DNA from 3 places in the Cytobacillus sp. FSL R7-0680 genome. Region 3 is predicted to be linked to each of the others. Evidence: riboswitches for the same ligand, from Rfam matches in the RefSeq annotation. Region 3 holds a riboswitch; each other region holds the start of a gene.
What was found. Region 3 has a riboswitch for cobalamin ahead of MKY26_RS22425 (hypothetical protein). Riboswitches for the same ligand answer to the same signal wherever they lie in the genome.
Positions count from the first base shown of each region.

Region 1: linked by a shared signal. The riboswitch ahead of MKY26_RS07930 (ribonucleoside-diphosphate reductase subunit alpha) and the one ahead of MKY26_RS22425 (hypothetical protein) in region 3 are both predicted to bind cobalamin.
Region 2: linked by a shared signal. The riboswitch ahead of MKY26_RS06195 (acyl-CoA dehydrogenase family protein) and the one ahead of MKY26_RS22425 (hypothetical protein) in region 3 are both predicted to bind cobalamin.

Region 1 is NZ_JBBPAO010000001.1:1,601,668-1,612,777, forward strand. Features, by position in the region: gene MKY26_RS07900 (aromatic acid exporter family protein) at 1-718, shown strand, start outside; gene MKY26_RS07905 (hypothetical protein) at 1,033-1,368, opposite strand; gene MKY26_RS07910 (hypothetical protein) at 1,501-1,899, opposite strand; gene MKY26_RS07915 (HAMP domain-containing sensor histidine kinase) at 2,043-3,425, opposite strand; gene MKY26_RS07920 (response regulator transcription factor) at 3,422-4,096, opposite strand; gene MKY26_RS07925 (ribonucleotide-diphosphate reductase subunit beta) at 4,192-5,232, opposite strand; gene MKY26_RS07930 (ribonucleoside-diphosphate reductase subunit alpha) at 5,258-7,465, opposite strand; cobalamin riboswitch at 7,630-7,807, opposite strand; gene MKY26_RS07935 (heavy metal translocating P-type ATPase) at 8,340-10,760, opposite strand; gene copZ (copper chaperone CopZ) at 10,844-11,053, opposite strand; gene MKY26_RS07945 (metal-sensitive transcriptional regulator) at 11,067-11,110, opposite strand, start outside.
Region 2 is NZ_JBBPAO010000001.1:1,219,253-1,230,362, reverse strand. Features, by position in the region: gene MKY26_RS06205 (efflux RND transporter permease subunit) at 1-30, shown strand, start outside; gene MKY26_RS06200 (YhgE/Pip domain-containing protein) at 17-1,828, shown strand; cobalamin riboswitch at 2,111-2,295, shown strand; gene MKY26_RS06195 (acyl-CoA dehydrogenase family protein) at 2,497-4,164, shown strand; gene MKY26_RS06190 (NAD(P)-dependent oxidoreductase) at 4,179-5,090, shown strand; gene MKY26_RS06185 (CoA-acylating methylmalonate-semialdehyde dehydrogenase) at 5,087-6,544, shown strand; gene MKY26_RS06180 (enoyl-CoA hydratase/isomerase family protein) at 6,566-7,612, shown strand; gene MKY26_RS06175 (DUF2294 domain-containing protein) at 8,537-8,884, shown strand; gene MKY26_RS06170 (hypothetical protein) at 8,922-9,296, shown strand; gene MKY26_RS06165 (NADH:flavin oxidoreductase) at 9,435-10,559, shown strand; gene MKY26_RS06160 (sulfurtransferase) at 10,961-11,110, shown strand, end outside.
Region 3 is NZ_JBBPAO010000002.1:59,770-70,879, reverse strand. Features, by position in the region: gene MKY26_RS22445 (aminoglycoside phosphotransferase family protein) at 1-210, opposite strand, end outside; gene MKY26_RS22440 (hypothetical protein) at 300-485, shown strand; gene MKY26_RS22435 (MFS transporter) at 545-1,756, opposite strand; gene MKY26_RS22430 (MarR family winged helix-turn-helix transcriptional regulator) at 1,773-2,216, opposite strand; cobalamin riboswitch at 2,445-2,647, shown strand; gene MKY26_RS22425 (hypothetical protein) at 2,811-3,086, shown strand; gene mmgD (citrate synthase) at 3,031-4,152, shown strand; gene MKY26_RS22415 (bifunctional 2-methylcitrate dehydratase/aconitate hydratase) at 4,169-5,608, shown strand; gene prpB (methylisocitrate lyase) at 5,622-6,527, shown strand; gene MKY26_RS22405 (MarR family transcriptional regulator) at 6,610-7,020, shown strand; gene MKY26_RS22400 (hypothetical protein) at 7,052-7,555, opposite strand; gene MKY26_RS22395 (NADP-dependent oxidoreductase) at 7,695-8,609, shown strand; gene MKY26_RS22390 (threonine aldolase family protein) at 8,742-9,812, shown strand; gene MKY26_RS22385 (NAD(P)/FAD-dependent oxidoreductase) at 10,195-11,110, shown strand, end outside.

The DNA of each region.
Region 1 (11,110 bases), on a different contig from region 3:
GTTAAAACTAGAAGATGGCCTACTTGTTGCCGCTTTAACCGGTATGGCCATGATATCAATTGTCCAAGAAGCTTATATGGCAACATTGTTAATGAGACTTGGAGGTACAACACTTGGTTTATTAATTTCAACTTGTGTAAATATATTTATTTTACCCCCGAATTATTTACTAAAAATAAGCAAAACGTCTACTCAGTTAATGAATCGTATGGAAAATATTCTTGTATATGTGACGAACAACATCAAACAAGGAAATAGCAGCAGAAACGAGATCAAACAAGTCATTGCAAAGATTGAGGAAGAAATAGCACATTACCAACAGCTGATACAATATCAAAAAGATGAATGGCGCTTTCATAAATTTTCTAGGAAGGATGTATTTTACCTAAGGCAGAAAGAAAGGCATTTAAATATCCTAAAACAAGCGTTCATCCACTTATTCCAGCTTGTAAACCTTTCTTTGAAAGAGCTTACACCATCACCTTACTTAATGAGATTATTGCAAGATACTATACTGCATCTGAAACAGCCATCAAAGCAACCTAATGAAGAGGACTATTTTCATTTAAGAACACAATATACATTGAATGACAACCACCTTAAAATTGAAGAAAATATGCTCGCCATACAACAACTCATCATGCAGTATCAAATGAATGAAGAAAAGTTAAGAAAACTAAATGAGAGAATAATTAATGTAGAAAATACGAGTATTTAAGTATTTTTTTGAGCGTAGTGTGTAGAAGAGGATTTTATTTTGCAGCGTTATTCAAAATTTGAGCTGTGGTTATTAACTGTTATTTTCTGTTTTGCAAAGGAACTATTACTTATACGGCGCTCTCATTCTTGGGGTTTCGTCTGAGAGCAGCGATTCTCTCATTTAGGATATTTTTATTCTGGGGGCTTTTTCTAAAAGCAAGAATTCGCCCTTATATCACTCTTCTTACAGTTTTAGAAACAAATGAAATTACATTTCAACAAAAAACCACAGATTACTTAATCTGTGGCACTACTTTTCTATATTTATATTGTTCAACATTCATTGCATAGTGTGTATCCTGACACCTTATATCCTTTTCTTCTAAGAAATCGAATGCTCATGTTTTTTTCTATTTTTGATGAAGCAATAACGTGTACGCTCTTTCCATCGATTTCATGATAAAAGCGATGGAGATAAGCAATTGGAATATGGAGACGATGATGAGCCTGATCTACTTTTTCATTATAGTCTCTCACATCAACAATCCGAACATCACTATCATGATTGTCTTGTAACACTTGTGCCTTCACACCTAATACCGGCAAATATCTACTATATATAAAAGTCAAAAGTAAAATGATTAAGAGTATACTAATAAACGTAAGCATTTTTCCCCCTAGGATGTTATATTCACCCTCATATTCTATACCCCTATTGGTATGAAGTCAACAAGAAGAACTCACCATCCACATATCAATTTCTAAGCGTCATTTATTTTTTCTAAAACCTATAGCTGAAAGCTATTTTTTAATATCACTTTCATGTTTTGTAAAAGTAAGTAATAAGAAAAGAACAAAGCTAATCAATAGGATACTTCCTCCAACAATATAAAAAACCGTATTAATCATCTCTGGCATAAAACCTGGCTTAAAGATAAACATAGCCATTCCAGTTGTTAAACCAATGGTGCCGATAATGGCACTAGTGACATGTAATTTTGCAAGGAATCTTAGCTTCGGAGTAAATAATTGATAATATACCGCCCATGCGAAAAGTGATAGCCAGCCAACAACTAAACTATGAGCATGGATGGGTTTGAAAGCATAACTACCTGCTCCGGCCATATGTGATCCTAGAAAAGCACCTATCACTGCAAAGATAGCAGAAAACCTGAGTAATATTTTGCTAAATTTATTCAATTGACACTCACCCTTTTCATCTTCATTCATTTGATTTTATTTTGTCATCATATGTCCTATCTCACCTTTTATGACTGACAAAATAAGGTTATAGAATGAATATGAACGGAGTATGAACAATGGTTTACAATAGAAATGTTTTACTAATTCGATTGTTTTGGTAGCATAATTGTAAAAATCGTTCCTTCTCCTTCTTCACTTTCAACTCGCACTTCTCCTTGGTGAAGATCTACGATTGAATAAACAATGGAAAGTCCTAAGCCAGAACCAGCAATGGAACGATTTCTAGAAAGGTCGGAACGATAAAAACGATTGAAAACCTTTTTCATTTCCTCCTGATTCATCCCAATACCATTATCCTGAAATTGTACTTTTATCCAGCCCCCTTCTTCTATAAGAATAATGGAAATATCCCCATTTTCCTTTCCATATTTAATGCTATTTGTGAGTAAATTTTCCCAAACAGAATAAAGCAAGGAGGGGTCCCCTTCGATCATACATTCAGGCAATGAATAACTTAGCATCATGCCTTTGTCTTCTAAATGCCACTGATATTGTTTAATCACTAACTTTAGTTGTTCACTCATATTAAATAAAACGATATTCACCATATCTTTCCTATAGTCGATAGAAGATAATAATAACAATTGATTTGTTAAAACAGACAAACGGGTTACTTCTTCTTCCATCATAGTCATTTGATTCATTTCTTCATCTGTTCTTTTCTTTTCCTTAAAAAGATGTAAGTAACCTTTTATATTTGATAAAGGCGATTGAATATCATGTGAGATATTTGTAATAAATTCTTTGCGCATTTCATTTGCTGCTTCTAATTTTTTCGTCATTTTCATAAAACTTTGAGTAAGAGAACCAATTTCATCTTTTCTATTAGTAGGTAACTCAATACTGTACTCTCCATTAGCAATTACTGTTGTTGCTTCATTTAACTTTCTAATCGGCTTTACAATATACTTTGTACTGATGAACACGAATAAAATACTTAATAAGAGGATACCAATCAATAACCAAGCAAACATAATGTGCATTTCGCTAAATAAAAGGGAAATGTCAGGTCTGAGAAAAAGAGCATACTCCCTTCCTTGATAAGTAAATGGTACACCGACAGTATTTTTAAGTTCGTTAGCAAAAAAACCGGTCACAAATGTAGCATGTGGAAAGAGATTAATACCGTGATAAATCCGACCATTCAAGACTTGTTGAACAGCAGCACTACTTAAATTATGTTCGCGATACTCCGCTCCATAAAAAGATTCCTCTCCAAGACCATCAGTTACAAATATTTGATAACCAAAAGAGCTGATATGCGTAAGATATAGTTCCTTATTGATTTGTGGATTCTCCTCCATGAAGGTAATAGTAGCTTTCGCCATTTCTGTCACTTTGGCATCGTTTTTGGGCTTTAATGTTTGTTGATAATATGCATTGCTCAAAATAAATGAAATGACACTGCTTAGAAGCATAATACAAATGGTTGTGAGAGCAATTTTTGAGTAAAGTGTTTTCATTTGGCTATCTCCAATGAATAACCGATACCACGAATCGTTTTTATTATTACATCCACCTCTAACTTAGATAAGCGGCTACGTAAACGTTTAATATGTACATCAACGGTCCTTTCATCCCCAGAAAAATCAATGCCCCAGATTTGTTCAATTAATTGCTGTCTACTGTACACTCTATTTTGGTTAGCGGCCAGAAAATATAATAACTCAAATTCCTTCAGTGGTAATAGATAGGTTTTATTGCTCACTTCAATTTCATAGCTTTTTTTATTGATATATAATCGGTCGAGCTTGATACTCGTTGTTCCTACCTTACCATATCTTCGTAATAAAGCATTGACACGGAATAATAACTCTTTCGGCTCAAATGGCTTTACCACATAATCATCTGTACCGACTGAAAATCCCTTTGCTTTATCATCTAATTGTCCCTTTGCCGTAAGCAGGATAATCGGGAGGTCAAAATCCCTACGAATCGTTTTTGTTAGTTGATAGCCATCCATGTTCGGCATCATTATATCCGCAATAACAAGATCGACTACTTCCGTTTCTAATATTGCCATCGCATCCTGTCCATCTTTTGCCTCAGTGGTTTGATAGCCTTCTTTTTGTAAACTATCCTTCATTAAATAGCGAACATGTTGATCATCATCAACAATTAAAATTTTTCTCACAAGAAACACCTCTTCTTCTTAAAGCTTATCATTTCTTCAATTATTAAGAAGAAATAATAAACCTTGCATATGATATGCAAGGTTTATTATAAAACTTATAATTCATCAAATCCATTATCGACTTGATTCACTTTTGTATATTGTCTTGATTTTTGTTCGAAGAAATCAGATTTGCCTTGATCTACCTCTTCATAAGCAACAATCCAACGGAGTGGATTTTTACGAAATCCTTCAAACGGTCGTTCAAATCCTAATTGATTACTGCGGACATTGGCATAAAATTTGATGTATGCTTCAAGGTCAGTAATAAGAATACCATCCATTTTATCACCGATTACCTCACGTGCCCATTCAATTTCGAGATCTGCAGCTTTTCTAAAGGTATCTTTTACAAATTGTTGCAATTCTGGTGTGTTTAATTCAGGATGCTCGTTTAAGATTTCTTTAAAGATTTTCACAAACAAATCAACGTGAATTTGTTCATCACGATTAATATAGTTAATCATCGTTGATGTAGATACCATTTTTTGATTTCTCGCTAAATAATAGAAGAAAGCGAAACCGGAATAGAAGAATAAGCCTTCTAATACTACATCATAAACGATTGATTTTAACATATTTTCCGCCGTCGGTTCTTTTACAAAATCTTTATAACCATTTGTAATAAAATCATTTCGTTCTCTTAATGTTGGTTCTGTACGCCAATAATCGAAGACCTCATCTTGCTTACTTTTTGAAACGATCGAAGAAAGAATATAAGAATACGAGTGATTATGAATAACTTCTTGTTGTGCAAGAATAATCATTAACGCTGAAAGACTAGAATCTGTTAAATAATCTGCTGTCTTCCCAGCATAGTCAGTTTGAATGCTATCTAGTAACGCTAGTAAACCGATAATCTTTAAAAAGGCTTCTTGTGCGTCCTCAGATAACTCAGGGAATTGCTTAATATCTTGAGACATATTAATTTCAAATGGTGTCCAGAAATTAGATAACATCTTTTTATATTTAGGGTAAGCCCAGGAAAATCTTACATCATCCCAGTTTAAAACGTTCGAACATTCTCCATTAATAATACCTGTTGAACGGTTTGGTGCTTCATGATTCATAATGGGACGTTTATTTAAAGTGTTCATTTATTTCATTCTCCTCTCGGTGAAATCAGCTAGAGCATGATTCACAATCTTCAATATCTGTGGAAGTAGAACGTAAATAATACGTTGTTTTCAGCCTGTTTTTCCATGCCGATACGTGAAGATCTAATAATTCTTTTGCTTTAATCGTATTTTTAATATAAAGATTAAATGACACTGCTTGGTCAATATGCTTTTGACGTTTCGCATTTTGAGCAATGCTCCATTTTTGATCGATATGGTAAGCAGATTTATAGTACCACGTAGTTTGAGCGTTTAGGTCTGGTGCAGTTACAGGAATACGATAGTCTTTTTTCTCCTCTGAGTATTGCTTGTTGAAGATTGGATCAATACTCGGTGTACTACCTGCAATTAATGCAGTTGACGCATTTGGTGCTACCGCTTGTAAATAGCCGTTTCTAATTCCTTTTGCTCTCACTTTTTCCATTAGTCCTTGCCAATCAAGTTCGCTATCAGCATTCAGGTAATCTCTTTTTTCGAAATAGGCACCTGTTTGCCAATCTGAACCATTGAATGCGGGGTAGGCTCCCTTTTCCTCAGCTAGATTCATAGAACTTTCAATTGTTAAGTAAGCAATTTTCTCGTAAAGTCGGTCTGCAAATTCTAATGATTCAGGGCTTTCCCAAACGACCTTATTAGTAGCTAATAAATGATGCCAGCCGAAAGTACCTAAGCCGATCGCGCGATATTTTTTATTCGTTAACTGCCCTTGGATAACAGGGATTTTATTAATATCAATTACATTGTCCAGCATTCTTACTTGAATAGGAATCAATCGTTCTATGACTGCTTCATTCACTGCTTTGGCAAGGTTAATAGAAGACAGGTTACATACGACGAAATCTCCAGGTGTTTTCTCGATGACAATTTTACCATCTTTTGTATACTCTTCTTCTCTTGTTGTTACACTTTGATTTTGAACGATTTCAGTACAAAGATTTGTACAATAGATCATACCTGCATGTGCGTTTGCATTCATACGGTTCACTTCATCCCGATAGAACATAAATGGTGTTCCAGTTTCTAATTGACTACGCATGATAGACTTCATAATATCGATAGCAGGAATTTCCTTCTTCGATAGCTCTTCATTATTGACGCATTCTAGATATTTCATTCTAAAAGTACCTGCACCAACTTCTTCATCATAATAATCTTCTAGTGAGAAGCCCATTTTTTGTCGAACCTCATGTGGGTCAAATAAATACCAGTTACTACGCTCTTCTACTTTTTCCATGAATAAATCAGGTAGACATACACCGGTAAATAAATCATGTGTACGTAATCTTTCATCACCATTATTTAACTTTGCATCAAGGAAAGAGAAGATATCCTTGTGCCAAACGTCTAAATAAACGCTAATTGCCCCTTGTCTTTGTCCAAGTTGATCGACACTTACAGCTGTATTATTTAGTTGTTTCATCCATGGAAGCACCCCAGATGAAGCGCCTTTGAACCCTTTAATCATACTACCTCTACTACGAATCTTACCTAAATAAACGCCGATTCCACCACCATTTTTAGATAGTGCAGCAATGTCTGTATTACTGTCATAAATTGAATCTAGACTATCATCAACTGTTTCGATAAAGCAGCTAGATAGTTGTCCCCAATTCTTACCTGCATTAGATAAAGTTGGTGTAGCTACGGTCATAAATAAGTTACTCATTGCCCAGTAAGCTTCTTTTACTAATTGCAGCCGATTTTTTTCTTCTTGATGCATAAGAATCATTGCAATAACCATCCAGCGTTCTTGAGGCAATTCAAAAATCCTCTTTTGGCGATCTTTTGCTACATAACGATCCGTAAGCATTTTGATCCCGAGATAAGTAAAGAGCTGATCTCTTTCAGGGACAATTTCTTTGCCTAATTCATCAATTTCTTCTTTTGTATAACTAGATAATAAAATAGGACTATAAATATCAATATCACTTAATTGTTGAATTAAAGAATGAAAATCACCATAAGCCTGACCACTGTACCCTCGGTTCTCAGCTGCTTGTTGATAAATCTTCTTTAAATATAAATGGGCAGCCACATATGTCCAATCAGGTTCATTAACATTTATGTAAGAAAGACATTCTAGTATTAACTGATCGTAGAAACTATCTAACTCTAAGTGATTTAATTGATCTGCACGCTTTTCTAACGCACTAATTGGTAAGTTGTTGAATTGTTGATATAATTGTTCAAAATTGACTGTCGTATCAATCATTGTTTTCAAATTCCTTCCTCCTTCAAACTATTTCTATCAAATTTAGGCATAAAAAAAACCGCCCCAGTTACACCTTGAGCGGATCAAACGACAGTATAAATACAAGTGTACAATACACTCTTTTCATCAACTGTCGTTTCATCTTCTCAAGCCCCGAAGAATTGAAACTTTTGATTAAGAAGGCAGGTATCCTGGCTTGTGTATCAATCTACTAAGAGCCTTCCCATTCTTTCAAAAGAACAGTGGTTTCCTCTTTTCGTCACACTTACAGTTGCGGGTACAGCTCCGGCTTATCCGGATTCCCATTTTAAGTCCATTTGGACTCCTTCAACCAATTACTATATGTAGTTGTTAAGAAGTAAAAAAATAACTATATATTGTATCTGAGATTGTATGAGTAATCATATCACATCATTTCATAGAATACAATTTATTTCTTTTATCTAAATCTAAAATATACATTTCGTTCTTTTAGCGGTAAATTTAAGACCATAATAAATAATAGCATTTCTTATTTGTGTAAAAAAGTCTTGAAATCCATTAAAAATTGTTCAAGCTGACCAACTCTACTTTTTTACCTTCAAACGAGTATGCTTAAACCAGAAAAGTAATAGTTTTTTGGTAAATAAATTAAAAAATCATAGAATTGTTGAAATAAATCAATGGTGTTAAAGTTGTGGGGCAAAAATTAATTAAAGGTATATTCCATATTAAAAGAAAATAATTTATCTTAAAGGACAAAATTTTTTTACCAATCTTCTTCATGTCTTCTATAAAAATAGAAAAACAAACTAACTATTTAAATTAGCTTGTTTTTCTCATTCAGTTTATTGTATAGAATGTTTTTTAGAAATTCATACGGAACTTGTTATTTTTATCTTACACGTTGCAAACGAAGTGCATTTAATACAACGGACACAGAGCTAAACGCCATCGCAGCACCTGCTAACCATGGTGCTAAGAAACCTGCAGCTGCAATAGGAATACCGATTGTATTATAGCCAAACGCCCAAAAAAGATTCTGTTTAATATTACGAATGGTTTTTTTACTCATCATGATTGCATCAGCAATACTATTTAGATCACCACGCATAAGTGTAATGTCTCCTGCTTCCATGGCAATATCTGTACCTGTACCGATAGCCATGCCGATATCGGCAGTTGCTAATGCTGGGGCATCGTTAATACCATCTCCTACCATCGCTACCTTTTTCCCTTGACTTTGTAGCTTTCTTACTTCTTCTGCTTTCGTTTCTGGTAAGACTTCTGCAATGACTTTTGATATACCTACTTCTTTAGCAATGGCTTGTGCGGTTAACTGGTTATCTCCAGTCATCATAATAACTTCTAACCCCATATCATGTAGCCTTTGAATCGCTTCGTTTGATGAATCTTTTATCGTATCAGCTACAGCAAGGAGGCCTTTTGCTCTACCGTTAATAGCCACAAGCATAGCTGTTTTTCCTTCACCTTCTAATTCTTTCATTTGTTTCGAGAACCAAGAGGAGTCTATCCCATTCTCTACCATTAATCTAACTGTACCAATCAGTACATCTTTTCCTGTAACTTTCGCAGAGATACCATAACCCGGTAGCGCTTCGAAATATTCACTTTTTACTTTTTCTATATTTCTCTCCTCTAACCCTTTCACAATGGCTTCAGCAAGAGGGTGTTCAGATGACTTCTCACTCGCAGCAACAATGGAAAGGAAATGGGCCTCATTTGTTCCAGGCTCGACTATGATATCGGTTAATACAGGCTGACCATTTGTAACAGTACCTGTTTTATCAACCACAACAGTTGTAATTTCATGTGTCATCTCGAGATGCTCTCCACCTTTAAATAAAACACCCATCTCGGCTGAACGGCCAGACCCTGCCATAATTGAAGTAGGCGTCGCTAATCCTAGTGCACAAGGACAAGCAATGACGAGTACAGCAATCATTTTTTCTAACGCACTAGCTACATCACCCGGTTGCAAGAAAAGAAACCATATACAGAAGGTAACAAGGGCAATAGCTACCACAATGGGAACAAAGATGCCCGAAATCTTATCGGCTAACCGCTGAATAGGTGCTTTTGACCCTTGTGCTTGCTCGACTACTTTAATAATTTGCGCAAGCGCTGAATCTTTTCCAACCTTTGTTGCTTCAACTGTTAAATGGCCATTTTTGTTTACAGTTGCTCCTATTACTTCATCACCAGCTTTCTTATCAACTGGCACGCTTTCTCCTGTTAACATTGATTCGTCAACTGCTGAATGCCCTTCAATGATTACTGCATCTACAGGAATTCTGTCACCAGGCTTAATGATAACCATATCGCCTTGCATTACTTGCTCAACAGGGACAATGGTTTCCTTCCCTTCTTTTAATACAACGGCTTTTTTAGCCTTTAAATTCATTAATTTTTTTATTGCTTCTGATGATCTTCCTTTTGCACGTGCTTCAAATAATTTCCCTAACAAAATAAGGGTAATAATAATCGCACTCGTTTCATAATAGAGCTCAACATGACGACCATGTGTTGCATTCATCGATTGTAATGTTAGAAACAAACTATAAAAGTAAGCTGCAGAAGTACCTAATACAACAAGTACATCCATATTCGCGCTACCAGATTTCAATGATTTATATGCACCAGTATAAAATTGCCAACCGATAATAAATTGTACAGGTGTCGCCAAAATTAACTGTATCCAAGGGTTCATTAAAAAATCTGGTAGAAAAATGAATGAAGTGAATTCAAAATGCCCAACCATCGTCCAAAGTAATGGTAGAGAAAGGATAGCAGCAGCGATAAATTTCTTTTGCTGCTTTTTAATATGCTGTTCCCTCACATCATTTGCACTGGCTGTTGTTTTTAGCGAAGCGCTATACCCAATCTTATCTACCTTTGCAATAATTTCTTCAACTGAAACCTGTTCAGGATTGTATTCTACAGTACCTGTTTCTAAAGCTAAGTTCACGTTTGCCTGCGCAATACCGGACTGTTTATTTAAAACTTTTTCGATTCGCGCAGAACAAGCAGCACAAGTCATTCCTGAAATATCAAACTCAGCTTTCTCTAAAACAACTTCGTAGCCTAGATCTTTAATCTTCTGCTGAAATGCATGTTCTCCTACTATTTGAGGGTTATAGGAAATGGTTGCTATTTCAGAAGTGAGATTCACATTCGCTTCGTTTACACCATCCATTTTACTTAACCCTTTTTCGATTCGCGCAGAACAGGCAGCACAAGTCATTCCCGTAATTGGCAAATGAATTTTTTGGTGAGAATCGTCTTGATTAGACATATGCTCCTACCACACCTTTCTTTAAATACTATACCCTACTACCCTATATAAACATTTAAAATAAATCGTGCAAAGCTGCACGATTAAGATTTAACTTCATAACCTTGATCATCAATTGTTTCTTTAATTTGATCAAGCTTTACAGATGAAGCATCAAAAGCAACTTTGACTTCTTTTCTATTTAAATCTACTTTAACCGTGTCTACTCCTTTAAGTTCACCAACACTACTTTCCACCGCTTTCACACAGTGACCACAAGACATTCCTTCTACATGTAAAATTACGTTTTCCATGTTTAAAATCCTCCTATTTTTTCATTAATTTTTGAATTGTAATAAGAAATTCATCTA
Region 2 (11,110 bases), on a different contig from region 3:
AACAAGGAGGAAAAAAATGAAGATCATTAAATGGATGCTTATCACTGCTTCTCTATTTTTCTTTCCTGTGATGAATATACATGCAGAATCACAACCTGTTAAAGATGAAATGAGTAAAGGGAAAGTAGCAAACAAAAATGAAGTGATTTATGCTAACTTGCTAGCAGACGGTAACCTAACCGAATTATATGTTGTCAATTCTTTTGAAATGATAGAACCTGGTGTGATTGAGGATTTTGGAAATTACGAAAAAGTTAAAAATCTAACTGACACATCAAAAATTAGCAAAGAAAATAATCAGATCACATTACAAGCAAAAGAAGAAAATTATTATTATCAAGGAAACTTACCAAATAACTCTAAGTTACCTTGGCGTTTTACAATTAATTATTACCTTAATAATAAAAAGATTAATCCAGAAAATTTAGCTGGTAAATCTGGCGATATAAAAATGGAAATTGCTGTAGAAGCGAATGAAGGTAAGCGTTCTTCATTCTCTGAAAATTATATGCTGCAAATTAGCGTACCGCTGAACACTGAAAAATTTAAGGATATAAAAGCTGAGAATGCCACTGTTGCACAATCCGGCAAAGATAAGCAGCTCACTTTTACCGTTATGCCTGAGCAGGAAGAAGTATTTACGATTGAGGCAGAAACAAATCATTTTGAAACAGAAGGTGTGCAAATATCTGCTTTACCTGCTTCACTTGCCATTGATAGCCCAGATACTGAAGAATTGACGAGTGAATTTCACTCATTAACTGAGGCAATTGGTGACATTCATCATGGTGTCGGAGACTTAGAAATAGGAATGAATGAACTTTCATCAGGCTTACGGTCATTAGAGGGTGGGGCTGCACAATATAAAAAAGGACTAAATGAATTAAGTCAGTCTGGTGACCAATTAACTGAAGGATCAGCACAAATAAATAATACTTTATCTTTGATTAAAGATGAGATTAAACAAGCCAGTGGCGTGAGTGGTATTGGGGAACTCGAGAATGTAACAATCGATCTGCCTGAGGTGGCGGATAATTTAGAACAAGCAGCTAATGATGTAGACCAAGTAGTTGTTAATTATAATGAGGTAAAAACACAAATCAACCGTGCTCTGGAGCAGATACCAGATAACCAAATTTCAGATAAAGAGATAAATAAATTATATGAAAGTAATGCGAATAAAGAGGTAATTGATCAATTGGTAGAAACCTATAGAGGGACAAAAGCTGCTCAAGAAGTTCTACTACTAGCCAAAGATAACCTTACAGACATGGTTGAACCTCTATCAACCTTTAGTCAATCAATGAGAGAAGCAGCAGGTAACCTCCGTGCAATATCATCTAATATAGATGAATCTATTCTTCAAATTGACATTGATGAAGGGTTAAAACAATTGACATCTGGTGTTGAAGAAATGGTATCTAACTATAATCAATTCCACCAAGGGTTACTTGCTTATACAGGCGGTGTTTCTGAATTAAGTACATCAAATAATGACATCCATGAAGGAATTAGCGGTTCTCTATCTGGAGCTGAGCAACTAACGAAAGGAGCTGGCTCGCTTCATAATGGAACTGGACAATTACATGATGCAACTAAAGACATTCCTGAGGAGGTGACAAAAGAAGTTGATGAAATGATATCGCAATATGATAAATCTGATTATGAGCCAATTTCTTTTGTATCAGATAAAAATAATGATAAGTTGGAACTAGTCCAATTTGTCATTCAAACAGATAAGATTAAAATAAAAGATAACAAAGAAGATGTTAAAGAAACAAAAGATAAAGTAGGATTCTTCGAGAAACTTCTTAACTTATTTAAGTAAACTTGAAAAACACGCCTCTGCAATCTAGGAGGCGTGTTTCTCTTTTAGGGGGTAAATTTATTTAACCTTTCATGTTACATAAAACGAGGTCAAAATGAAGAATTTGACCTTTTTCTACTCGGGTTGTAGGAGTGGATTCAATCAATGAATCTAGCTTATATTGTGGTTGGAAGAAAAATGATAAAGAGCCTAACTTTTTCATCGTTTTAAGCTGAGAATACATATTCTAAAAAATAAATTGTAAATTTTCCGAAAAATTGATATATTGTTAGTGTGAAAACTAAATAAGCTAAATAAACAGGTGCTTGTTCATCAAGCTTAAAAGGGAAACCGGTTAGACTCCGGTGCTGTCCCGCAACTGTATTTGCGAGCGGATTGTACATAACCACTTATTCATTATTGAATGGGGAAGGAGCAAATCCGCCACGACCATAAGCCAGGAGACCTGCCTGTTTTAGCCAACATCATTACCTACGCGGATAGGGGGTGTTAAGTGCGGATAGAAGAACATGTATATAACACTACACATGTTTATTTGTTTGTCCACTCGTTACTTAACAACTTCTTTTAATAGGAGTTGTTTTTTGTTTGAAGGAGGTTTGCTTCTTACTACTGATTTGAGCAAGCGCTCAATCAAAGGAGATAGAAAGATGTAAAGGGAGTGCACGATGGCGAAGCTAAAAAAAACGCTAGAAGAAAAGGGAGATATTTTTTCTCCTGAAGATTTTCTTGAAGAGGAACAACTCATTGCACAAACGGCAGAATTATTTATTAAGAATGATGTGTTGCCCCAAATGGATTCATTAGAAAATAAGAACTATGAAGTGGCTAAGAATCTGTTTAAAAAATCAGGGGAACTTGGTCTACTTGCTATTGATGTACCTGAAGATTATGGCGGGTTTGCACTTGGTAAAAAATTATCCGGGCTTATTGCTGAAAAGATAGGATACGGTGGGGCTTTTAGTGTTTCCTATAATATTCATGTAGGTGTTGGCACATTACCGTATGTTTATTTTGGTTCAGAAGCACAAAAACAAAAGTATTTACCACAACTCATCTCTGGGGATTGGATTGGTGCTTATGCCTTAACGGAAGCAGGAGCTGGATCAGACGCACTTTCACCTAAAACAAGAGCTATTTACAACAGCAAGAGTGATAGTTGGATAATAAATGGGGAAAAACAATGGATTACCAATGCTCACATAGCAAATGTGTTTGTTGTGTTTTGCCAAACAAATGACGGGATGACTGCTTTTATTGTTGAAAAAAACACAGCAGGCCTATCGATTGGTGCAGAAGAAGAAAAGATGGGTATTCATGGATCATCAACAGCTACTCTTATATTGGAAGATGTCGTTGTGCCATCCGCTAATATACTAGGAGAAAAAGGAAACGGTCATCAAGTTGCCATGAATATATTAAATCTAGCTAGATTGAAGCTAGCTTTCTCGAATATTGGCACAGCTAAACAAGCCTTCAACTTTTCTCTTAGCTATGCGAAAGAAAGACAACAATTTGATAGAGCGCTGGTTGAATTTACGTTGATACAAGAAAAATTAGCTGAAATGGCGACATCTATTTATGCAAGTGAAAGTGCCGCTTATCGCACAGCAGATATGATTGATCAAGCTCCAACGGATGAAGGAATCACCTCTTTAAAAGCATTCGCAATGGAATGTGCCATAAACAAAGTACGATGCTCTGAAATGCTTGGGCATGTAACAGATGAGGCCGTTCAAATTCACGGTGGATACGGTTATATGAGAGATTACGATGTTGAGCGACTATATAGGGATGCTCGAATCAGTCGTATCTTTGAAGGAACAAACGAAATCAATCGCTTAACCATAGCAAAAAACTTACTTCACAAACACTCATCTAAAGGTATCACAATCAATACCCCGACACCATTACACCGAGATAGAAACAGCCAATTTATTGAGTTAGGAAAAGAACTGTTATCGCTGTCTTTGGAAGCGGTTTCAAATGCAAGGATTGATATTAATAGAGAACAGCAGTATGCACGTCTTTTAGCTAATATCATCACAGAATTATATACAATGGAAGCGACTTATATGCGGACTTTAAAACTGCAACATCGAAAACAAAATCAAAAGTGGAAAGATTTAGCGACTGATATTATATGCGAACAATGCTTTCAATATTTGAAACAACAAACGATTAGCCTGATTTCAGCAGCGATACTTGATGAAAAAGAACGATTCGTTGCTTTCGCAAACATTGAAAATTACCAAATCCCACTCTACAGCAATCTGTTATTGAAAAAAAGGCAATTAGCACAAATACTTATTGATCAACCAAAATTACTGAAATGAAGGGAGCTAAAATGATGGGTGAGAAAATCGGTTTTATTGGTTTAGGGAATATGGGTTTACCGATGGCGCAAAGCTTATTATCAGAAGGCAATGAAGTGTACGGTGTCGACCTTAACAAAGATGCTGAAGCGGCATTGCTAAGGTCGGGAGGTGTGATTGGATTATCTATCAATAATATCATAAAGCAAGTAAATTTTATTTTCACAAGCTTACCTTCAATGAAAGCGGTGGAAGAAATCTATTTAGGTGAGGAAGGATTGATTACAAAAGGACGGGAAGGCATTGTCCTGATTGATACAAGTACTGTTGCTCCTAGCTTGAATCAAAAATTAGCAGAAGAAGCAAAAAAGAAGAGGATTCATTTTCTTGCTGCTCCTGTCAGTGGGGGTGTAATCGGTGCTGAAAATCGTACTTTAACCATTATGGTCGGTGGTCCTAAACAAGCTTTCGAGCAATCCCAACCATTGTTAAATATTCTTGGAGAGAATATTTTTCATGTGAACGAACATATTGAAAGCGGAACTGCAGTCAAATTAATCAATAACTTACTTATCGGTTTTTATACTGCTGGTGTAAGCGAAGCCTTAAATCTGGCAGAAAAAAGCAACATTAATTTAGCGCAATTATTTGAGATGTTGAATGTGAGCTACGGCCAAAGTCGGATATATGAAAGAAACTATAAAAGTTTTATCGCAAACGAAGATTATCGACCCGGTTTTACTTTGCAGTTATTAAATAAAGATCTTGGTTTTGCGCTTGATTTAGCCAAGGAACACGAATTGCAATTGCCAGTTAGTGAATTACTATTAAATATATACAAACATGCTGAAAACGAGGGTTATGGAAGCCAAGATATGGCTGTTCTTTATGAAAAAGTGAAAAATGATCAAACAAAAAATGCCAAAGAAACGGGGATGAAGGAATGATTAAAACAGAAATTCCAACAATGAAAAACCATATTAATGGTGAATGGGTTGATTCAAGTAGTAAGGAAGTGGAAGCCGTACCGAATCCGGCGAATGGGACAATTATTGCTTACGTCCCCCTTTCTGGTAAAGGAGATGTTGATTTAGCTGTCAAAGCTGCTGCTGCGGTCTATCCTAAGTGGGCTGAGGTACCCGTCCCAAATAGAACGCGTCTGCTTTACCAATATCTTCATTTGTTAAAAGAGGAAAAAGAAAACCTCGCTCAAATTATTACAGAGGAAAATGGAAAAACATTAAAGGATGCGCGTGGTGAGGTACAAAGAGGAATTGAAGTCGTTGAACTCGCAACCTCCACTCCTAATTTAATGATGGGAGATGCGCTTCCTAGTATTGCCGAAGGGATAGATGGCTCAATTTGGCGCTATCCGCTTGGTGTTGTTGCTGGGATTTCCCCTTTTAACTTTCCAATGATGGTTCCTTTATGGATGTTTCCTCTGGCAATCGCTTGTGGGAATACATTTATACTGAAAGTTTCAGAAAGAACGCCGATCTTGGCTGGTAGACTCGTTGAGTTATTCTATGATGCAGGTTTTCCTAAAGGTGTATTAAACCTTGTACATGGGGGAAAAGACGTGGTTAATCGCTTATTAGATCATCCAGAAATTCGTGCAATTTCTTTTGTTGGGTCAGAGCCGGTAGCCAAACATGTTTATCAAACAGGCACCGCTCACGGAAAGAGAGTCCAAGCATTAGCTGGTGCGAAAAATCACGCAGTTATAACATCTAGTTGTCATCTAGAAAAAACGGTTCAAGGTGTTATTGGCGCAGCGTTTGGAAGTAGTGGGGAACGATGTATGGCTTGTTCTGTGGTAGCCGTTGTAGAAGATATAGCAGATGAGTTTATGAACCTACTCGTAGCAGAAACGAAAAAACTTACTGTCGGGGATGGTCGCTTTGAAGAGCATTTTGTTGGACCACTCATTCGTGACACTCATAAATCCCGTGTGTTACAATATATCGCCTCAGGGGTATCTGAAGGGGCCCATTTAATCGTAGATGGCAGGGATACAGAGACGACAGAAGATGGTTATTATGTAGGTGCAACAATATTTGACAATGTAACATCCGATATGAAAATTTGGCAAGATGAGATTTTTGCACCGGTCTTAAGTGTCGTTAGAGTAAAAACATTTGAAGATGGCATCGCTTTAACGAACCAATCAAAATTTGCCAACGGAGCTGTTATTTATACATCCAGTGGTAAAGAAGCACAAATTTTCAGGGAGAAGATTGATGCAGGCATGATTGGTGTAAATGTGAATGTACCTGCTCCTATGGCCTTTTTCTCTTTTGCTGGTAACAAATCATCATTTTATGGAGATTTAGGAACTAACGGAAAAGATGGTGTTCAATTTTATACAAGAAAGAAAGTTGTAACTGAACGTTGGTTTTAAAAAAACGAAAGGAGAGATTGTATGACAGATGAAGTACTCTTCACAGTAAATGATAAAGGGTTAGGTGTGATTACACTCAACCGACCGAAAGCGCTAAACTCACTTTCTTTAGCAATGGTTCAACCACTTAAAGAAAAGTTACTGCGATGGAAAAACAATAATCACATACAGATGATTCTGATCAAAGGAGCAGGAGAAAAAGGCTTGTGTGCAGGTGGAGATATAAAAGCTTTATACGATGCCCGCTTGAATGAAAAAAATAAAAGTCTGGCAATGCAATTTTTCAAAGAGGAGTATGAATTAGATCAATTAATTTATGACTATCCAAAGCCCATTATCGCTTATCTTGATGGTATTGTAATGGGAGGGGGAGTTGGGCTGACTTATGGGGCAAACTATCGTATCGTAACTGAACGGACGAAGTGGGCCATGCCTGAGATGAATATTGGCTTCTTCCCTGATGTAGGTGCTGCCTATTTCCTTAACAAAGCTCCAGGCTATATTGGCCGTTATTTAGCGTTGACGGCAGAGACGATACATGCATCTGATGTTCTCTACATAGGAGGAGCTGATTATTTCATCAAGAGTGAACAATTTAACTCCCTCTTAGAAAATCTAGAGAATATGAATTGGTTAGATGTAAATCTCGATTATAACTTGAATGATTTCCTCAATCAGTACGCCAACAACGAAAGCGGAGAAAGTAAGTTATCACAATTACAAGAAGAAATTGATTTGCACTTTTCTTTTCAAACATTAGAAGAGATTCTACACTCTCTTCGTGAACATCCTAGTGATTTCGCTACAACGACAAGTGATATCTTATTATCTAAATCACCTTCATCACTTAAAGTCACACTTAAGCAACTGATTGACGGTGAAGAACAATCTCTCACAACTTGCTTAGAAACAGACTTAATACTTGCTAGAAATTTTTTAAACCATAGTGACTTTTATGAAGGTGTACGGTCAGTGGTCATTGACAAAGACCGCAATCCCCAATATGACTTTGCACAATTATCCGATTTTACATCTCAACATGTTGAGGGATTCTTTCAAAAAAAGTAATCTAACTCTGAACGCACATAAAAACAATTAAAAAGTAAACTTCATTGAATTAAAAAACCTTGTATGCCGATTGTAGCTATAAGCTCCACGCAAGCAAGGTTTTTTTATTTACGTATTAGTTATGTTTACACAAGGTAGTTTCTTTTTGTTTACGCATTTTAAAATTTTCATAATAGAATTCAATTTTTCTTCTGGAGAAGTAAGTATGTTTTAAAGAAATTTTGAAGAAAAATCCACAAACCTCTCTCTTTATCGATGGAATACATACTTTAGTAAAGGATGTATTCTCATTTGTTTTTTAGATGTAAAATAGATCTTAGGTACTATTGGTTAACAAAGGATAAATTTCCTTTTTGTAAATATAAATGAAAGTAGTTGAATACTTGTAGAATGTGGTGAAAATAAAAAGCAGCTGCTCAAATTAAATAATAACAATGTTTGAGCTCCTTGATGATTTACTACCGAAGAGGTGCAAATCCTAAAAGCACTCGAAATGATAAAGGAATATATGGAGTTGATTCTTAATGGCTCGTTATCAATGATAAAACCTTGGACGCAAATGAAACAGCAAGGGTATGAGTTTATTACTATATCAAATAGAAGAGAAAGCAATTTTTCTTTAATATTGATATTTTTTGAGAAAGAAATTATACTTATATAAGTAATATATGGCTAATAGGTAAAGAGATTGCCTATTACTATATAATAATAGGTGAATGGTGAGATGGATAACGAGTAGCGTCTGCTGCTTTGCTATTAGCCCGCCATAAAATAGTTTGTGAAAACAAGCTATTTTATGGCGGGCTTATTGTATGCATAGAGTAATAGGTTTAACAAATGGTCACATGGAGGACCATAAGATTACATTTTCACTATACACTTACCTTGGAAAAACTGTGACTTTATTATTGGAGGACGCTTTTAATGAATATCGAACATCAATTCAATATGATTATAAGAGAAATTCGAAAAAAACATGTAGGCAATGGACCAAGAGAAATGACTACAAAATTTACAGGCTGTTGGGCGATTACGGAAATGAAAGGGAACTTAACAAATGTCGAGAAGTTCATGATTGAATCAACGAAAGGCTACCAAGTAGTCCATGAAGCTCGAACAACCCTTATCAAACAATTATATAGCGATACAGAAAAGGTTGAAAAACTTGAAGTACTCGTTGGTGCTCAATTAATCAATATTTTTACTGATATTGATTTAGAAAAAGATATTGCGATGACGATTTATGTTTTTGATAAACCTTTGCAAGTATAACTCTCAACTCGTGAAGATAATAAAATTGGAAAAATAGGTGATTAAAATCGATATAAAAGAAATGTTAAATCAAGTTCCTGTTGTGAAGGAAGAAGAAGGACAGTTATTATTAGCTAACTTAAATACGCAAATGATTAAACTATTTCAGGAAAAGGAAATCGCAATCTATTATTCACTATTAGAGGATGTTTTGAAGGTTGCAAAACATTTAAATTTAGATACGGTAATTAAATATTTCGGAATCACCCCCGTGGTGAAGGCAAATGAAAGCATGCAGTTCCAAGAGATCTTTCGTTGTCTGCACACAAAGGAAAGGAATAATAATTGGTTCTTGGATTTCTTTTCGTTGTATTTAGGTGTTTCTGTCATTTATGGCTTTAAACCTGAAGAAATTAAAAGAGCTGATTCCTAATAAAGAGAAAACATTTCAATCCTTTTTTTGAAATGTTTTTTTATGCAGTGACAAATGAATAAAATATTCTGTTAATTGAAAGCATTTTACTTGTATTTGTTATCATTCTTTGTAAAATGAAAGCAAGGAGTGATAAAGATGGTAGAAAAAATTGCAGGGCATAGTTTATTGGAAAAGGTGTCATTTGGAAATGGGCAATTAAAAAGCAGGGTAGTAATGGCACCAATGACAAGAGGATTCTCACCAAATGGTGTACCAGATGAAAAGGTAGCACAATATTATCGCAGGAGAGCAGAAAATGGTGTAGGCCTTATTATTACTGAAGGCACAGCGATTGATCATCCATCAGCAGTTGCTGGTGAAACAATTCCCCTTTTTTATGGCGAGGATGCATTAAAAGGCTGGGCAAATGTAGTAGCTCAAGTACATGAAGCCGGCGGGAAGATTATTCCACAATTATGGCATGTTGGTGCAGCAAGAAAAGCCGGGAGTCTACCTAACATCGATTCACCGCCTGTCAGTCCTTCAGGCATCACGTTAAAAGGAAAGAAAATTGATCAAATCAAGGTACTTACAGAAGAAGATATACATGACCTAGTTAATGCGTATGCAAAGGCTGCTAAATCTGCCAAAGAGGTTGGGTTTGATGGCATCGAATTACACGGAGCTCACGGTTATCTCATTGATCAATTTTTCTGGGAACTGACTAATAAACGGACAGATCAGTATGGTGGAGACCTACAGGAACGCTCTACATTTGCAGCAGCGGTCGTTAAGGCATGCAGACAAAGTGTTGGGCCCGATTTTCCAATTGTTTTCCGCTATTCTCAATGGAAAGGTACAGATTACAAAGCCAAGTTAGCGAATAATAGTAAGGAGCTTGAGACCATATTATTACCTTTAGTTGAAGCGGGTGTCGATATTTTTCATTGTTCAACAAGACGCATATGGGAACCAGAATTTGTAGATGAACACCCTACATATAACTTAGCTGCTTGGACAAAGAAAATTACACAAAAACCAACAATTGCAGTTGGATCCATTGGCATTAATCGCGCATATTTGAGTAGTGAAGATAATGCACAAATCACCATTGAAAAAAATCTTAAAATTGTCGATGAAAAAATAAATGCTGGTGAATATGATTACGTGGCAATCGGTCGTGCCCTACTTGCAGATCCAGAATGGGTAACCAAGTTAAAAGATGGGGCACTTGATCAGGTGAAAATTTATACAAAAGAAGCAGAAGGCACCCTCTATTAATGGTAAACTATTTTAAAAACCGATTGATAAGAATCGGTTTTTTCCAGTTGTCTCTTCCCGCCATAGAGGAGGACCTTATGTAGCAAGATTGAATGTAATGAAGAGACGAATCGAAAAGATATTTTCTTATAATTATCGGTATGAATGTCGAATGTCTTTACTTAATTTCATTCTCTCTATACAATGAACAGGTTTCGTAAGATTGTTTTTTTTACTCGAAAGCTTTCATAAGATAATGATTTCTATAATTATGCTTTTATCAATGTTTTTGTCCTTTGTAAATAGGGAATATTGAAAGTATAATGGCTTGTAGCAGAAAAATGAATACCGCAAACCTAATTCCTTGTAAACAGATGGGTATAATGTTATATTAATCAAAAATCGAAAGAGGAGAGAAAAGTATGACCAAAACGATTCCACCAATTGTTTCAACCCAATGGTTAGAGGAACATTTAAATGATGAAAATATCCGCATACTAGACGCGACGACTTTCTTAAAGTTACCAGATGGTGATGGACTTTACTCTGTAACGAACGGACGAGACGCTTAT
Region 3 (11,110 bases):
ATTTGGTATTTCAATAATGGAAGAAAGATATGAGAGCTGGTGAAGTAGCTTTATTTCCTTTTTTATTTTCACTAATACTTGTTTTGTTTTTGGTATTCGGATGACATATGTTTGATTGACAATATAAATATGATGATCCCAACCAGAATGATTGCTTTCAATCTGTATTTCCTGAAGATGCGGGAGATGGTTTTTAATTAATTCCTTCATGGAACAGTCTCCTTTTTTATTATTTTGTATAAATCGTTTTTTTGAGGGGGAAAATAGGCGAGACATCTTATAAAAGGGGAGTGAAAGCAATGGAAAAAAAGTATGATAATCAAGTGGATGAGAAAATTATTGCTGCTCAAAATGAAGCTCAACAATACAATCAAATGGATACAGAATTAGAACAGTCAGAAGAAGTACAAGCAGCAATGGAGAAAAGTTATGAGTATGAAGTGACGAATCAACAACCGACATATGAACCGAATAAACCATTTTAATTAGAAAGAAGAGACTTCCATTACGTGGAGTCTCTTCTTTCATTATAGCATACCTTATTTTACATTGATGCTGTTTGATGTGTCTGTTTACTCCCATTATGTTCGGTTCGTCCATAAACTAAAAAGTAAAGAATAATTGAAGCAATCGACACTATCCCCATGTAAATGTATAACATACTGTAGCCAGTTATAGGAATCAGTAAACCTAATAAATAGGGTCCAAAACCTAAACCACCATCGAGAAAGATAAAGAAGGTGGAAGTAGCTAGCCCCATGCGATGGGGTGGCGTTAATTTGACCGCAATCGCTTGTGTACAAGACTGCATATTACCAAAGCCTAAGCCAATCAAAGCCCCCGCCACTAATAACATAACACCATTTGATGAATTACTAAGTAAGAATAGACCTACTCCAAATAAAATGAACGCTGGATACATCACGTAATTTGCCCCTTTGCTGTCCATTAATTTACCAGTGAAAGGACGGGATAGTAAGACAGCGATGGCATAGACAAAGAAGAAAAAGCTAGCAGCATTTACTAAGTCCTTTTCAATTGCATAAAAGTTAATAAAAGACAAGACGCTTGAATAACAAAATGCGACTGTTAATGTGACGAGTGCAATTGGAAGTGCCTTTGGTTCAATAAAGCTAGATAATTGAAAACCAGATGATTGAAATTGAGCTTTTTGATCTTCAGTTAACTCTTTCACATTCACAGTTAACCCGATAAGTAGGCCAATAATACCAAGAATCAAACAAAAAATGAAAATCGTATGAAAAGTTGTGTATTGACTCATTAACATACCGATAAAAGGTCCTATTGCTGTCGCTAAAGTATTACTCATACTAAAATAGCCGATTCCTTCACCTTTCCTTGTTTGCGGTATAACTGAAGCGACAATTGTACCACTTGCTGTACTTGCCATCCCTAATGTTAAACCGTGGATAAAGCGGGTAATAAGTAAGAAATTGACATCAATTTCAATAAAATAAAGACTTGTTGATAAACTAAATAATAGTAAGCCAATGATTAAAGTCTTCTTCCGTCCAATACGATCAATATATTTACCGATAAACAATCTTCCTACCAATGTTCCTATAATAAATATGCCAGTAACTAAGCCAGCTTGGCTGGCGGTCGCATGATGTGCTTCAACGGCATACACCGCAATCGTAACCATTAATAAATAAAACACTAATGTTAGAAAAAAGTTTACGGAAGAAACGGTGATAAAGTCCTTGGTCCATAATTTTTCTTTTGTTGAACTCATATTCTTTTCTTCCTCCTTACAAATTGCTTTTAATACTATCAAAAATACGAATACATTCTTCTTGTTCCTCAGGTGTGATTCCCTCTAATATTTCCATTTCGAACTGATCAATCGGAATGCGGATTTTTTTGTATATGCGTTCACCTTCGTTCGTTATTTTCATTTTCTTTTCACGTTTATCCATGCTTGGGATTTTTTCTACATATCCATATTCCTCAAGCTGATTTATGGTCCTCGTAACTGTTGGCTTTTCGACACCTTGATATGCAGCAATCTCTACTAAAGTTGTTGGACCAAAATGGTAGAGATAATAAAGGATTGTCCACTGTGCCCGTTGTAATTGATGTTTCGTTAATAAGCTGTTCAGTCTATTCTCAAAAGGGCGATAAAGCATCATAAAGTGATGAAAGAACCTTTGGCTAGCAATAATAATATTCACCTCATTTAAAATAGTTATCAATGGTAACTAATATACTATAACAAAAAGCCGTCTTGTCTGTCTATGGGCGATAGATTTTTTTCTGTAAAATGGTAAATGTTATGTTAAAATTGTATTTCTTTTAAGATATGTTTGTAGGCGACATTTAAATTGTTATAATAAAAAGTGTTAATTTTAAAGTGAAAAGTAGTGCGATTAAGAAAATAATTGTCAATTTTCTAAAATATTGATATATTTAAATAGAACAATTGAATATTTTCAAAAATAGGTGTAAATAGAATGCTCGCTTGTCTATTTACTTAAAAGGGAAGTACGGTTGGATTCCGTCGCTGTCCCGCAACTGTATTTGCGAGTGATATGAAAGATACCACTGTTTCCTAAAATTGGAGATGGGAAGGTTTCGTATCATGTTGACCATAAGCCAGGAGACCTGCCTGTTTAGTGTAAACATCAATTCCTACGTGGATATAGGAGGTGTTAAGTACGGGTAATGAATACATGCCAAGGTCGCATGTTTATTTTAGTATTCGTTTGAACTTAACAACTTCTTTCTAGAAGTTGTTTTTTTAATGGATTGATATGGTAAAAAGGTGAGCAAGAACGGAGGAAAAAGCTTTGTTTGGAACCGTTCCTTATTATGTGAACATAATGAAATCAACGATCATGATGAACAGCTATTCTGCTGAGAGTTATAGTTTAAAAAGAGTATTAGATCAGTATAAAGAAGACATCCGAACACTCTCTGTAGAAGAAGAGAAGATCCAAATATATTTAAGGAATGCTGAAAGGGCTTACAGCATTGTCAGGCACGATGTAATTGGATGGGAGGAAAATGATTGTGAGCATGGAGGAGAAGTATATACCAGGGTTAGAGGGAATCATAGCTTCTGAGACCAGCATCTCATTTTTAGATACTGTTCATGGAGAGATTGTCATAAAAGGTTATGACTTAATTCAACTTTCAAAAACGAAAAGCTATTTAGATATTATCCATTTACTTCTAGAAGATCAATTACCAACAGACGAGGAAAAAAATTCATTAGCTAATACGTTAAAGTCCTATTATGAAATACCAACGGCCGTAATGGAGGTTTTTACTCATTTACCAAAAGGAACACATCCAATGGATGGGCTCCGCACTGGCATCTCAAGCTTGGCTGGATATGATTCGACCTTAGATGATAGGTCGAAGCAAGCAAATAAAGAAAGAGCTTATCGTCTACTTGGCGGAGTTCCGACAATTGTAGCTAACAGTTATCGTATATTACAAGGTCTGGAGAGAATTGAACCGGATAAATCCCTATCATATAGTGCCAACTTTTTCTATATGTTAACTGGTAGAGTACCTTCCGATTTAGAAGAAAGAGTATTTGACCAATCATTACTTTTATATAGTGAACATGAAATGCCAAACTCAACATTTGCAGCAAGAGTAATTGCTTCCACGCAATCCGATCTATTTGGAGCGTTAACGGGCGCAGTTGCAAGTTTAAAAGGTAGCTTGCATGGCGGTGCAAATGAAGCGGTTATGTACATGTTGAATGAAGCGGAAAGTGTCGCTGGCGTGGAAGGTCTCTTCTATAAAAAACTATTTAAAAAAGAAAAGATTATGGGCTTTGGTCATAGAGTTTATATGAAAAAAATGGACCCAAGAGCATTAATGATGAAGGAAGCTCTACAGGAGTTATCCATACAAAATGGAGATGATTCGTTGCTTCGAAAATGTGAAGCAGGAGAAAGAATCATGGAAGTTGAGAAAGGGCTATACCCTAATTTAGATTATTATGCCGCACCGGTTTATGGCATGTTAGGAATTCCTATCCCACTTTACACACCGATTTTCTTTAGTGCAAGAACGGTTGGTTTATGTGCCCATGTCATTGAACAGCATGAAAACAACCGCTTATTTAGACCGCGGGTCATTTATTCAGGTGCACGTCATACTTTACCAAATTGAGGAGGAGTACGAGTAAATGCTGAAAACGAATGAAAAGGTTGAAACCGATGTTATTTTAACGGAAATTGCTGATTATGTATTGGATTATGAAATAACAAGTGAAGAGGCTTATCGCACGGCACATTATATCTTGCTCGATACAATTGGTTGTGGAATATTAGCGCTTGATTATCCTGAATGTACAAAACTACTTGGTCCTGTTGTGCCAGGAACGGTTGTACCTAATGGAACAAGAGTCCCTGGTACATCATTTGAATTAGACCCCATTAGAGGTGCATTTAATATTGGCTGTATGATTCGCTGGCTGGATTACAATGATACATGGTTAGCTGCTGAATGGGGGCATCCTTCTGACAACCTTGGTGGTATTTTGGCAGTTGCAGATTATTTAAGTAGGCAACGTCTTTCAGTTGGTAAAGAGCCAGTTAAAATGATTGAAGTCCTGGAAATGATGATCAAGGCTCATGAAATTCAAGGAATATTAGCGCTAGATAATAGTTTAAATCGCGTGGGTTTAGATCATGTACTGTTTGTTAAAGTGGCAACAACTGCTGTTACGGCAAAGATGCTTGGTGCAACAAAAGAAGAGGTGATTCATGCATTATCACTTGCATGGGTGGATAATTCTGCATTAAGGACATATCGTCATGCGCCAAATACGGGTTCAAGAAAATCATGGGCTGCTGGAGATGCGACAAGTAGGGGTGTTCAGTTAGCTATGATGGCTGTGAAAGGTGAAATGGGCTATAACAGTGTCTTATCTGCACCTAACTGGGGATTTGAAGACGTTCTGTTTAAAGGGCAAAAACTTACCCTACAAAGAGAGTTAAGTGCTTATGTAATGGAAAATGTGTTATTCAAAGTTTCTTATCCGGCAGAATTTCACGCGCAAACTGCAGCGGAGTGTGCCGTTTCACTTCATCAAAATGGCGATGTGGGTGATTTAAACGATATCGATCGAATTACGATTACCACACATGAATCAGCGATTAGGATTATCGATAAAACAGGTCCATTACATAATCCAGCTGACCGCGATCACTGTATTCAGTACATTACAGCTATTGGTTTATTAAAAGGAAATATTCGCGCTGAGGATTATGAGGATGATGTAGCTAGCGACCCCCGAGTAGACACCTTACGAGAGAAGATGGAGGTAGTGGAAGATCTGCAATACTCGAAGGATTATTTAGATCCGAACAAGCGCTCAATCGCTAATGCAGTTCAAATCCATTATAAGGATGGAACTTCTTCTGAGAAGATTGAATGTGAATATCCATTAGGTCATCGATTCCGCCGTGACGAAGCGATTCCAAAAGTATTGCAGAAATTCGAGTATAATATTAAAACTCATTTTTCAAACAAGGCACAAAAAAGCATTGCTGGAGCTATTTCCGATCAAGAAACGTTAAAAGAGATGGCAGTAAATGAATTTATGAATTTATTCTTAATCTAGGAGGGGATGCAAGATGGCATGGATTGTTCATAAACCTGTGACTCAACAAGATTTAGCTGAGCAATTTCGTTCAAAAATGCTAGATAAGAATATATTGCAAATACCTGGGGCGCATGATGCAATGGCAGGCTTAATGGCAAAACAAGCAGGCTTTCATGCTCTGTACTTATCAGGCGCTGCATATACGGCAAGTAAAGGACTGCCAGACTTAGGTATGGTTACATCTACTGAGATGGCAGAAAGGGCGAAAGAAATTATTCGAGCAACTAATTTGCCATTACTTGTTGATATTGATACAGGGTTCGGTGGGATATTAAATGCGGCAAGAACAGCTGTAGAAATGCAAGAAGCTGGAGTGGCTGCTGTGCAGATAGAGGATCAAAAGTTACCGAAAAAATGTGGCCATTTAAATGGAAAACAGCTTGTAACATCAGAAGAAATGATACAAAAAATTAGAGTAATTAAAGAAGTTGCCCCTCATCTAATGATAATAGCAAGAACAGACGCACGAGCGGTGGAAGGACTTGATGAAGCGATTGAACGAGCGAAAGCATATGCAGAAGCTGGAGCGGACGCTATTTTCCCAGAAGCATTAAAAACGGAAGAAGAGTTTAGTCTATTTTCACAAGCGATTTCAATTCCTTTACTAGCAAATATGACTGAATTTGGTCAGACACCTTACTACTCAGCGGATGAATTTTCACAAATGGGCTTTCAAATGGTTATCTACCCTGTTACTTCATTAAGAGTGGCAGCGAAGGCATATGAAAACGTTTTTAATATCATTAAAGAAACAGGGTCACAAAAAGATGCACTTGCTAATATGCAAACAAGAAAAGAACTATATCAAACAATCAGCTATGATGATTTTGAAGAATTAGATGATACATTAGCAAAAACTATATTGACAGAAGAATAATTGTATAGGCGTTCGGTTATACAGCCGAGCGTCAACCTTCCTTAATTATTTTACTTCATAAAAGATTAGGAGAAATGAAAAAATGAACGCAAGGAATGAAATAATTATACAGCACCTAATTGGGGAAATGGCCAGTAATAAATACTTTATTAATGTGTTATTGCATAAACAAGAAACGCTCAATGATAACCTTATTTGGCTTATGATGAAGTTGAAAAAGCGTGGTGAAATGAAAATCACGGATATCTCTACAGATTTCTATATGTCCCCAGCAGCTGCAACGAATATGAGTGATAAATTAAAGGTACTTGGTTTTGTAACTAAAAGTAGAGCACATAATGACCGTCGAATTGTTAGTGTTCGTTTAACACAAGAGGGAGCGGCCTATATTAATGCCTTATTTAATACTTATTCGTATGAACAATTATGTTCTCTTCAACAGCAAATATCTACCATCAATACTTCTCTTGAAAAAATAGCAAAAATTATCTAATGCTTTTTTTCCCGAATAAAAGAGGATAAGGTCATTTAACAGTAGGTTCTGTTTTACTCACCTTATCCATTTTTATATATTCTTTCGGATATCGTTCATATAATACTTGAAAGCCATAATTAATTAATGCATAGGCGAAGGCAGAAATAAATAATGAAAATGATGTGAATTTATACAGTTTATAATGACCAATTTTTTGAAAGAAAGCATTGAAAGGATAGGCAAATAAAAGGTCAATAATTAGATTAAGACCGACATATCGAAAAAACTTCCCGTATGTTAAATGGAACACCCAAATATTAATTGTGAATAAGGGTCCCAATATAAAGGCAATTGAATCATAAAGCATGTATTTCTTTCCGCCCTTTACCCTCCACCATTTAAAAACAAACGAAAATAATGTTTCAATTAAAAGGATGCAAGAGCAAAATAAAGTAACAGGAAGAAACCTTTTAATTGATTTACCAGGAATAAAAAACATCGTTCCCCATAAGATGATGGCATTAAATACACGAAAGAAATTAGCTGCACTCAAGTTTACCCTCCTCTAAAAACATTATTATCATTAGAATGTGATACATCAATAAAATTATGTGTGCAAGATGTATTTTTAAGAATATATCTAGTTGGTAAAAATGAACAATATAAACAGTAATAATAAGCGGAGGCATTCTATGAAAGGAATTGGCATTCTTCAATATGGCGATATTCACCAATTACGTGAAATTGTATTAGTAACACCACCAGTTGGTGATGACGAGATATTAATTCAAATAAAAGCGAGTGGCGTGTTAGAGAGTGACTGGCAATTAAGGTCGGGGCAACGTTTGAGTGACAATCTTAACTTACCGGTCATTCTAGGAAGTTCGGGAGCCGGAATCATTAAAGCAATTGGAAAAGACGTCTCCCAGTTCAAAGCTGGTGACAAAGTTTTCTTTCTAACAACTATTTCTACATATGGGACATATGCCAACGAAACGTTAGTACCATCATCTAATGTTTGTCTCATGCCTAATAATTTAACATTTATTGAATCGGCTGCTCTATTAGAAAGTAGTATAGCGGCATGGCAAGCAACAGTTGAGGGGAGGGTGAGGGAAGGAAGCCATGTTCTAATCTTAGGTAGTCAAACGAATGTAGGTTTGATGCTCATTCAATTATTAAGGGCAATGGGCACAGTGGTAGGCATACTTTCCGAAGATGTAAAGCAGAAAGATGTCATTCATATTGATGGGGATTGTCTGAATCCTATTCATAAGCAACAACGCTTTGATCTACTAATTGATACAATTGGACAAGGCTATCCATATTTAAGTGCGTTAAGGTGGTTGAAGCCAGAAGCAGAAGTGCTAAAATTCACAAAACCGAAATTTCAAGTCGTTGATAAAGAATGTTTGTCAATAAGATATATTACTACATATTCAATTAAGAAGGGGTTAGAAGAGATAAAACAATTAGTAGAAAAAGGTAATCTAACCCCAGTTTTGGCGCATGTGTATCCGTTGAATATTGAAGGTATACAAAAAGCCCACATAAAAAAACAATATGGTCACTGTCAGGGGGAAATTGTTGTCTGCCATCGAGGATAAAAGTAGTTAAGATTTTTTAGAGTTTGATAAAATAACTACAATCATTTCGTAACGCGAAGTTTTCTGCCTACCAATCACCTCTAGGCATGTTATAATAATTCATGAAAATTCAGAATAAGGAGGTCGCTACCTTTGACACTATTGCAAGATATTTATCAAAAATCACTCTATACTTTAAGCGGTCATGGAGTGCGACAAGTGGAAGTGCTTAAAGAAGCCTTCCGTCATGTACCAGAAGATGTCACTAGCGATTTTTACGGGGAAGGTCAAATCATTGCAGAATTTGAAAAAAAGATGGCAACATTATTAGGAAAAGAAAAAGCAGTCTTCTTTCCGAGTGGAACAATGGCGCAACAAATTGCTCTGAGAATCTGGAGTGATAAAAAACAATCAAAAAAAATTGCCTATCATCCATTATGCCACCTAGAAATTCATGAACAAGATGGCCCTAAGATGCTACACGAGTTTGATGTAACATTCGTCAGTGAAGAAAGTAGACCTGTAGGCTATGAAGAGATTAGTCACTTAGATGAGTCGTTCGCTGCATTGTTATTAGAGTTGCCGCAAAGAGAAATAGGCGGGTCCGTACCCCTATTTTCAGAACTTCTGCAAATGGCGAATCATTGCCGCGAGAATAATATTAAACTACATTTAGATGGTGCGAGATTATTAGAAGTGCTTCCTTATTATGAAAAGAGCGCAGAAGAAATAAGTGCATTATTTGACAGTGTATATCTTTCTTTTTATAAAGGTGTAGGTGGGATAGCTGGAGCAATTTTAGCAGGTGATGAGTCTTTTATTGAAGAAGCAAAGATTTGGAAAAAAAGGTTCGGCGGAGATCTCATTAGTCTTTACCCTTATATCATTCCAGCAGACTATTATTATGAAAAAAGAAAAGATAAAATGAAGCGATATTATGAAATATCACGATTCTTCGCTGTGCGATTTAATCAAATAAATGGTTTATATACAAAACCAAAAATACCCCAATCAAATATGTTCCATCTTTATTTTGAAAAAGACATCGAGGATATAGAACAATTGTTGAAATTGGTGTATGAGGAATGTGGTGTGGGTATCACATCTAGAGTTCAAAAGAAAGATAACGAGTATTTTGCTGAAATTAGTTTTGGTGATGCAGTTACGGTTATACCAGAAACAGTAATAGAAAAAATGTTTTTAACAATCAAACAAAATATATAATTCTTATTCATAGAATGAGAGAAAAAAATATATGCAGGAAATCAAAAAGCTGCTTATGCAGGCTATTAGGAAGAAATATTGATGACTCCCTTTTAGGAAAAATATAGAAATGCAAGAGGCGATAGATATGAGAAGAAAGACAATGCTATCAAAGTACTGAAAGGTGAGTTTTCTGAAAAGTAAGCTTATCAAGATCGAAAATAAAAAGATGAGAAGGATAAGTAGAACTTTAAAAGATATCAATGGACATTCCTCCTTCTATAAAATTTGTAATGGACCTCTGAAGTAGCCTTTATATTAGTATATGTATACATAGTGAATCCTCTCAAAAAAAGGGTGCCGTTCATAAAAAAACGGCAAATATCACAGTTTGATTAAGGAGATGTTAACAATTAAGGTGATCATTATCGGATCAGGCATAGTTGGAGCGAGTGCTGCTTATCATTTAAGTAGAAACGGCATCGATGTTACTGTAATTGATGCGAACCATGAAGGTAGGGCATCTGCTGCAGGAGCTGGAATTGTTTGTCCATGGATTACTCATCATAAACATCCAGATTGGTATACATTGGCTCGAAGGGGAGCTTTGTATTATGGAGAGCTCACTAAAGAATTAGAAAATGATGGTGAATGGGATATAGGATATAAACAGGTTGGTGCACTGGCAATAAGCAAAGAGGATGAGGTAATAAAACAATTTCAAGCGGAGGCAATGAGCAAACGAGCTGCGGCTACGCCTGAGGTAGGAGATATTAAGCGCTTATCAGGGGAGGAAGCACGAGGTTTATTCCCGCTATTGAATATAGAATATCAAGCACTTTATGTGAGTGGGGGAGCTAGAGTGGATGCACATTTACTTTGTCAAGCGATGCAAAGAGCGTCTTCCTTACATGGGGCTCAATTTGTAGAAGGCAAAGCAAGTCTTACTCTAAAGAATGGGCATGTAGTTGGTGCAGAGGTAAATGGAGAATTATATGCGTGTGACCAAATCATTGTAACGACTGGCGCATGGACAAATGAGTTTCTTTCACCCCTTCATTGTTCTATTGCTATTAAACCACAACGTGGGCAAATTATTCATTTCGGTGTAAAGGAACATATTACTTCAGACTGGCCAGTTGTTATACCGGATTCTAGTTACTATATGCTTGCCTTTGATGATCAAAGAATCGTTGTAGGTGCAACGAGAGAAGCGGGGGCAGGATTTGATTATCGATTGACAGCTGGAGGAGTGAAAGAAGTAATTGAAGCAGGACTGGAGATGGCAGCATCATTAGAAAATAGTTCAATTTCCGAGA